Regions from separate parts of the Providencia sp. genome, predicted to be linked through region 2. Evidence: predicted binding sites of a transcription regulator. Region 2 holds the regulator's gene; each other region holds the start of a gene.
The links. Region 2 encodes Fur, which represses iron uptake genes when iron is present. Its sites were predicted from a motif close to ATAATAATGAGAACNACTATCAA; they were not measured.
Positions count from the first base shown of each region.

Region 1 (2,214 bases), on a different contig from region 2:
TTTCAACAAATAATGCATATTGTTCAGCGCTAAGTTTTGCATTTTCTGTGGTTGTTTTACCTGTGGAAGAGCTATCTTTCAATTTAGCGTGTTGGAATTGCCCCCCTACAGAGAGAATATTGTCAGGTAGAAAGGCAACCACTTTCCCATCAACTACAGTATTGGTAATTTCAGGAACGCGAGGCTCATAACTATAAACTAATGGGCTTGTTTTGGTTTCTTGTCTTTCAGATTTAGTTGAGCGCTTTGTTTGTTCTTGATAAACGCTCAACTCAGTGTTGAATGAATCCCAATCACCTTTATATGTTAGTGCTAAATGGTTTCGATCATTATGAAGTTCTGTTTTGGTATTGGCTTTTTTGGAGGTACCACGAATTTCATATTCAGCGAGAGATTTACCCGGCGTTGAAGTTCTTTCTTGAGTGGTTCTGCCTGCTTCAAATAAGAAAGTTTGGTTATCCCAAGGGGTAAAGGTTAGTTTTGCCGTTAAGCTTTTATTATCCTTTTTATTATGCCCTTCTGTAATCTTATCTTCTTGGCGATAATCGCCGCCGCCATATAATTGCAAACCTAATTTATCTTGCATTAATGGTCCAGATAGATAGAAATTACCATCTGTTGAGTTACCGCTATCACTGTTTTCTTGCACAATAGCGCCAGTCGATAGACTGCCGTGCCACTCATTAGTGACTTTCTTGGTGATGATATTGATAACGCCGCCCATGGCATCAGAACCATACAGGGAAGACATAGGACCACGGATCACTTCAATACGTTCAATTGCTTCAACAGGCGGCATAAAGCCTGCTTCAAAACCACCGCTGCCATTCGGGCGAGATTCACGGCTATTTTGACGACGACCATCCACGAGTATTAAGGTGTATTCGCCGGGCAAGCCACGAATATTAATATCTTGTTTATTGGCTGCACCTACAATACTGACACCTTCAACATCTTTAACCGCATCGGCTAAATCGCGTACCGGTTTGTTTTGTAATTGTTCAGCAGTAATTACAGTCACACTCGCAGGGGCATCACGTAATTGCTGTGAATAGCCCGATGCACTGACGACCATGGTATCTGAGTTTTCTGCGGCAGTAGCGCCAAAAGAAGAGAGTGCCGTGCAAACACCTGCGGCAAGAAGCGTGTAGTGGTATGGCTTAGACATAATTATTCCTAGACCCCGGTAAATTGAAACAATAAATATAAATGATAATAATAATCATATTCTTTATCGATAATACCATTGAAGTAAGTAAGAAATAAATAATTGCCTAACTAATTTATGGTCAGGATTTGATCTCAGACATAAAAATGCATCTAGCTTTGTGAAGCGTGCCAACCTTAATGGAAAATTAAGGTTTAACTTTGGTTTATGGAGTTTCCCACAATGTGAACTTACATTAGCTCTGCTATCTACTCGGGGAACTTAAAGGCTAATGAGAAGTATATTTTTGATGATCGCAGGATTATTGGTGTTAATCGCACCCACACTGGCGTGCGCAGAGGCGATGCGCTTGAGTGTGACTAATCCACAACAAACTATGGCGATTGATGTTGTCAACATTCCGGGAAAGTTTGTGGCTAAAAATGAGGTTTCTATCGGATCGCCATTACAGCAACAAAGGGTGACAGCAGTTTTTGTTGAAGAAGGTGAATGGGTTGAGAAAGGGCAGTTGCTCGCTACGCTTGAGTCACCACTTCAAAGTGCGGCGGTGAAGCAATTACAAGCGGAAACAGAGAAAGCGACCGCTTACATTAAGCAGCAACAAGCTCTAACGGCACAGTCACAAAAAGAGTTACAGCGCCTCATGCCACTGGCTAAAACAGGGGTAATTTCCGCGAATGAATTCGGTAAAGCGAAATCAGAAGCGCTATCACAGCAAGCCTTGCTCGAGGCGAGTCGGGCTGAGTTGCGTCAACTACAAGCACAATTAATGCGTGAACAGAGCCAAGAAGATAAATCAAAGATTATCGCCCCCGTTTCAGGGGTGATCAGTGAGCGTTACGCGATGAACGGCACGCTATCTGATAATGCGTTGCTGTTTAAATTAATTGAAAATAATGAAATTGAATTTGAAGCCGCGGCTCATTCATCGGAATTAGCGCGAATTCGAGGTTCAAATCCCGTTGTTATTCAATTATCTGAAAATAAGCAACTTTTGGGTAAATTACGTTATTTATCGCCGAAAATAGCGTCATTAACACAATTAG
Region 1 is NZ_JBQDNB010000005.1:138,939-141,152, reverse strand. Features, by position in the region: gene ACTH6U_RS06295 (TonB-dependent receptor domain-containing protein) at 1-1,168, opposite strand, end outside; gene ACTH6U_RS06290 (efflux RND transporter periplasmic adaptor subunit) at 1,440-2,214, shown strand, end outside.
Region 1: the regulator Fur is predicted to act here: its motif matches at 1,204-1,226, upstream of ACTH6U_RS06295 (TonB-dependent receptor domain-containing protein).

Region 2 (2,214 bases):
TGTTTTCTGGTGAACATTTTACTTACCTTTTTCTGATTAAAGTATAAGACCAAGAACAGAATTGATAATACAAATGAAAATAGGCTCAGGGTAGAGCGACTAAAAATCCATGCTATCAAAGTAAGAAACCAGAAGAAAAAACTAGTATTAATAAAAAGATATGATTTTCTCATTACTTAATCTCTTACAAATTATTATAACGACTGAATAAAACATAAGGTAATTAGGTTACAGAAAGTTAACTTAATTCTATTGTTACAATTAAAACGCGTATTTATTTTAATTTTTTGAGTGTAGGATTTCATAACGCTAAGATAATTTAACTCTAATTTAGCGTATTGTGTGTAAGACTTTATTGGTATTAATTTTGTGTATATGAAGTAAACAAAATAAAGTGCCTTTAACGTATTATCCTGTGTCTTATGTATTAGTAAGGATAAGATAATTAGCCAATTAATATAAAGGATTTAAACTGAATTGCAACACATTATAGCTTAGCTTTATTTTTAACATTAAAGCAGATAATAAAAGTTATAAATTAAGTACTTAAGTCAACTATTGGTGCTTTTTACTGTTAGAGATAGATTAAATATATGAGATTCTTAAAAGGTGCGTTAGATGTTTTTTTATGGCGCTAAATAAATGAATTTAAGCGTTGTTGTGATAAATAATGATGGCAGTTAGATGAGCTATATAAAAAAAATACCTGATAACTTTAGGCTATCAGGTATTTTAAGATTTAATCGTAACATTACTGTAACGTCATCGACATCACGATAAGTGTACTAAGTTATTCTTTTGCTTCATGTGCATCAGCATTACTACGGCAGTCATTACCATCGGTGCAGTGGCCATAGAGGTACAAGCTATGGTTAGATAGCTTAATTCCGTGGCGTGCAGCGATATTTCTCTGACGAGTTTCAATTGATTCATCAGTAAACTCAATCACTTTTCCACAATCCAAACAGATTAAGTGGTCATGGTGATGCTGCTGAGTTAATTCGAATACAGATTTTCCACCCTCGAAATTATGACGGGTGACAATACCTGCATCATCAAATTGGTTTAATACACGGTATACCGTAGCCAACCCGATCTCTTCACCAATATCAATTAGCTTTTTATAGAGATCTTCCGCACTGACGTGATGGCACTCAGGCTCCTGAAGTACTTCCAGAATTTTTAATCTAGGAAGAGTGACTTTGAGTCCAGCATTTTTCAATGCTTTATTGTTGTCTGTCATGCGGGTTTGTCCTGTATCTTGAATCATGAATTTAACAATAATGAGACATTTTTAACATAAATCCAGTTGTCTTCTAAACTGATTTACAATTATAGGCATGGAAAACAAAAATAGAAACCATGTATTGTCTCATTATTATAATTATATTCTAAGAGCTTACTGATTAAGCTCTTAATTGAGCATTAGCCAATAATTTCAGCAAGAGACATTTCTTCAGAGATCTGTTTTACCCATGCATCAACACGTTCATCAGTCAGCTCTGGCTGGCGATCTTCATCAATTGCTAGGCCGATAAAATGGTTATCATCAGCCATACCTTTAGATACTTCAAAGTTATAACCTTGAGTCGGCCAATGACCTACGATAACAGCGCCTCTTGGCTCGATAATATCGCGGATAGTTCCCATCGCATCGCAGAAGTATTCCGCATAATCTTCTTGGTCACCACAACCAAATAGTGCGACAAGTTTGCCTTCAAAATTAATTTCTTCGAGCGTTGGGAAAAAATCATCCCAATCACATTGAGCTTCACCGTAATACCAAGTCGGGATACCAAGAAGTAGGATATCAAAAGCCTCGATGTCTTCTTTGCTACATTTAGCAATATCGTGGATTTCTGCAACGTCCTTGCCTAATCTTTCTTGGATCATTTTGGCAATATTTTCTGTGTTACCTGTATCACTTCCGAAGAAAATGCCGATGACTGCCATAAAGTGATTAACCTCTTGTTTTTCTAGCAGCTTTAACATTTATCGCCTGCTAGAACTAAATTAGAACGAAAGTAAGTATAATTTTACGCCCTATTTTGGCGAAAAAACGTTGATAAGTCTGTCAAATTTGTGTGATTCATCAAGATGAAATTATTTGTTTGTTGCCTCAGAGGTTTGCTCTAGTTGAGACATCAATATTTCTTCAATTAATTCACTACGGCTTATATTTTTTTCTTCAGCTAACTGATTCAATACCGCGAC
Region 2 is NZ_JBQDNB010000006.1:100,944-103,157, reverse strand. Features, by position in the region: gene ACTH6U_RS07155 (bactofilin family protein) at 1-17, opposite strand, end outside; gene fur (ferric iron uptake transcriptional regulator) at 791-1,243, opposite strand; gene fldA (flavodoxin FldA) at 1,426-1,953, opposite strand; gene ybfE (LexA regulated protein) at 2,104-2,214, opposite strand, start outside.

Region 3 (2,214 bases), on a different contig from region 2:
GTTCGAAGCGTTCCCTAAATAATTCGAGTTACAGGTAGGCGGCAAGCGAAGCTATCCCGATGAGCATACATAAGTATGTGATTCGGGTAGCTTTGTGTAGCCAACACCCCTGTAGCTCGAAGTATGACGGGAACTATCTAAACAAAGAATTAGCCGATAACAACAGACATCATACTCAACGACCCCGAAACCACCCCCTCGATAGGAACTGAAATAGGCTCACTGCCATCCCATGCGCCTAAAATTGGTAGAATCGGTAAAAAATGCTCTGGCGATGGATTAGACAACTTACCATCTTCACGATCTAAAGCTTTGCTCAATGGATGTGGTTTTTCATGGCTATTCAAATTATCATAAACAAACCGTTCAAATGTAAGTGCCCAAGGATAAGGTTCGGCAGCTGAATTTTGCCAATTCATCGCTCTTAAATTATGCACCACATTACCACTCCCCATAATTAGCACACCTTCATCTCTTAGGCTTGAGAGCTTTTGACCTAACTCATGGTGCCACGCAGCGGGCTTCGAGCCATCAATACTCAATTGCACAACTGGGATGTCCGCTTGCGGATACATACGGACTAAAATTTCCCACGTTCCATGATCTAAACCCCATTCAGTTTTATCTAAAAAAATATCTTGTGGAGCTAATATCTCTGCTACTCGCTTAGCCAGTTCAGGAGAGCCTGGCGCAGGATACTGAATTTGATAGAGCTCATCAGGAAAGCCACCAAAATCATGAATTGTTTTAGGTTTTTGCATTGCCGTAATAGCAGTTCCATTGGTATACCAGTGCGCCGAAATCACCAAAATAGCGTTTGGTCTTGGTAACGTTTTGCCCAATTCTTCCCATGCTTTGGTGTATGGATTATCTGCAACCGCATTCATTGGGCTACCGTGACCAATAAAAACAGCAGGCATTCTATTTGTGTGTTCAGAGGTATTGATTGACATGATAATTAAACTCCACTCAAAAGTGATTCTATTATCAGCATACGCTTTTTAGCGTGAAACACAGTGGGGTAATTATGAGTATGATCATCAAAAAAATTGAAAAGGCCACAAAGGTGTGCAACTTCATGGCCTAGCGCTATATGCTTAACGTATTAACTGACTAACTTATCCTGCTTTTTTAGCCATTTGCTCACGGTAATTAACGAGATCTTCAATCGTCACAACCGTTAAACCGTGCTCTCTTCCGAAAGCAACAACTTCAGGTGTGCGAGCCATTGAACCATCTTCATTCGTCAATTCACACAAGACACCCGCCGGTTTGAAACCTGCCATTGTTGCCAAATCAATTGATGCTTCCGTATGACCGCGGCGCGCCAACACACCACCTTCACGTCCACGTAATGGAAATACGTGTCCAGGGCGGTTAATATCTGCCGGCACTGCATTGTCTGCGATAGCGGTATGGATAGTCGTGGTACGATCCGCCGCAGAAACGCCCGTTGTAACCCCTTTCGCAGCTTCAATCGTGACAGTAAATGCAGTTTGGTTTTGGCTAGTGTTATTTTCCACCATCATAGGGATATCAAGTTGTTTGCGACGTTCTTCGGTAATACATAAGCAAACAATCCCGCTGCTATAGCGAATAGTAAATGCCATTTGTTCCGTCGTCATTGTTTCGGCAGCAAAAATAAGGTCGCCTTCGTTCTCACGATCTTCATCATCAAGAACAAGAATACCCTTACCTTGGCGTAGTGCTTCTATAGCATTTTCAACACGTTCGTTCGGGTTACCGAATTCTGAAAGTAGCGTCTGATTCATGGTAAAAACCTCTTAAAAATGTAAATTATTTAGTTACCAGAATCAGGGCAGTCTTAGGAGTACGAGAAATGATGAATAGATAAATGAGCCATCGCCATTTATAAATTCAGGTATGCAGAACAATATTGTGCTAAATAGCACAAACATGCAGATACAGTTAATTCTCTCCCATCCGGACTATAACCGTCGGCTCCAGATTTACACTGGATCTGCTGACCTTTACCACCAAAATGATAAAGCGCTCGCGGGCTTCATGCTCGATGCATGTTACCGCCGGTGGGGACTTACACCCCGCCCTGAGATAAACGCAATTAATATAGCGCCAATATTTCGACTGTGCAACGATGAAAATCAATATTGGAGAACTACTCACATTTTTCGTCAATAAAAATGAATGACTTAGTCGATAATGAGCGAAACCAGAACTATGATGCGTAAAGGG
Region 3 is NZ_JBQDNB010000008.1:56,273-58,486, forward strand. Features, by position in the region: gene ygiD (4,5-DOPA dioxygenase extradiol) at 150-953, opposite strand; gene ribB (3,4-dihydroxy-2-butanone-4-phosphate synthase) at 1,119-1,772, opposite strand; FMN riboswitch at 1,929-2,080, opposite strand.
Region 3: the regulator Fur is predicted to act here: its motif matches at 1,022-1,044, upstream of ygiD (4,5-DOPA dioxygenase extradiol).

Region 4 (2,214 bases), on a different contig from region 2:
CGGTCACATCCTCAGTTAAGCCATTTCGCTGATTGAATGTTCCTTTCGTCCACCATAAACCTAAATTCATATCCACCAAAATTGAGTCTGGCTTATATGAATAGTTCATAGACGCCGTATCAACTTCCGCGCTTCCAAGCGACCATTGGGGCATTCTTCCATCACTTTGGTACCAATAAGCGGCTAAAACCTCTCCGGCTTTTTGTTCATGTCGACGATAATTCAGTTCCAAACTAGCGTCTGGATTAAAATAGATATTTGTTTTTAATAAAGTCGATTTACTTTCATAACTGGTATTAACGACCTCTTGCCCTGGTAATATAGGGGCATTGGTATTTTTATATTTTGAATAACCGTGTTTACCTGCAAAGAAATTACCCTGAGTTCTATCGCTATAAGCAATTAAAAAATCAAATTTTTCATTTCTAAATGCAGCTCCCGCAGTATAAGAACCATTATTAAAATGAGTACTTTGCAGATTTTGTGAAGGCCTATAGTTGCCTTGAAGGCGGTTATCTGAACTGATTGTTGGTCTTACATTATTATTATATATATTACCTTTAAATAAGAAACCGAACTGGTCGCCTTGAGGAATAATACTATTGGCCGAGAGTGTTTTTAATTTAACCGTACCACCAATTGCGCCTCCTGAGAATTTACTCATGGAAGCCCCCTTTTCTATATCAATAGTATCGATTAAATCCATATCAATATAAGTTCGGTCTGAGCTTCCTTGGTAACCACGCCATGTATTGGTTGATTGCAAGCTACCATCGATAACAATCGGTACTCGCCCATTACCTTGTAGCCCTCTTATTCCTATATCGAGCGCCCCAGCCTCATTTCGAGCGTTATTTATTTGTAACGATGATTCATTTGCAAATACATCAGAGTTAGTTGTTCCTCTTATTGTACTAATATCCCCAGTATTAATATGTTTACTGTCAGATTTTATTTTACTTGCCGTCACTGTAATTTTATCTTTTACTGACGATGATGTGTTTTCATTTGCATATACTGAAGCTGATGTGTACAAAATAGCCAAACCAACTATATTTCGTTTAGTATTAAATCTCATTTAAGTAATGCCTTTCATTAATCAATTACCATTTATTTGGTATAATTGAATATTTGCCAATAGATTAAATTTAAGTTCTTCGTGTTATAACCACACAATTTAAATGTGGTTGAATTTCCAATTTATTATTTTTAATTAAACTAATTTGAGATATGTTCTAGGTATAACGAATACTTTATAATTCAAGCAAACAATATACCGTTTTGATAACAATTATCAATATGATAATGAATATCATTAACATTAAAATTTCTATTGTTTATTAAATAGGTGTTTATTACATAAGCATTTATTTAATTATTGCACTTAATATTCAAAAAATAACAACGTAATAATTAAGGGAATTGAAATGGCTCACCTAATTGATCAGGAATTAGCTTGAACTTAACACTAAAGTCGCACTCTAATTTTCTTTTGCGATTAAAGTGAATAAGTGATGAGTTTAAATGCATAAGGGTCTGTTATTAAAAGTAGTGAGGAGTGATATTGCGGTTTCGATAATCCTTGCAATTTATCTTGGTTTTTTCTTAAATTTTTCTGTTTATATTTCAAGATTTCATTCACAGATTTTACTCAATGAAAACAATGGATACCTATACTTAATAGCTGAAATTATCGTCAATATATTGTTTTCATTTTTTCTGTTTAGGCTGATTGCACTACTTGGAATATTTAGCTTTAAAGTCTTATCCACATTAATTATATTAATCAGTATTGCTATCAGTTATTACATTACATTTTATGATGTTGTGATTGGTTATGGCATTTTAATCTCAACCCTCACAACGGATATTGATTTGTCTCAGGAAGTCGTTGACAATAATTTCTTCATTTGGACTATTTTACTCGCTATTCCGCCCATCATACTCATTTGGTTTGCCCAAAAAACAGTACTGAACAAAAAACGAAGCCGATTATTAACGTTATTTACCTTTATCCTTATTCCGCTACTTATTTTTAGCTATATCAAGCTCGTCGATTCTTATCAAAAAGAAAGTGAGCGTGAAAAGAACATTGATATATCAAGCTATGGTGGTGGTATTGGCTACTCTTATTTGCCGACAAATTGGATGATCCCATTAGTTCAATATGGGATTGTCAAATATGATGACAATTTCAATGAAACGAATCTGTTA
Region 4 is NZ_JBQDNB010000014.1:79,954-82,167, forward strand. Features, by position in the region: gene ACTH6U_RS12410 (TonB-dependent receptor domain-containing protein) at 1-1,078, opposite strand, end outside; gene eptB (kdo(2)-lipid A phosphoethanolamine 7''-transferase) at 1,525-2,214, shown strand, end outside.
Region 4: the regulator Fur is predicted to act here: its motif matches at 1,282-1,304, upstream of ACTH6U_RS12410 (TonB-dependent receptor domain-containing protein).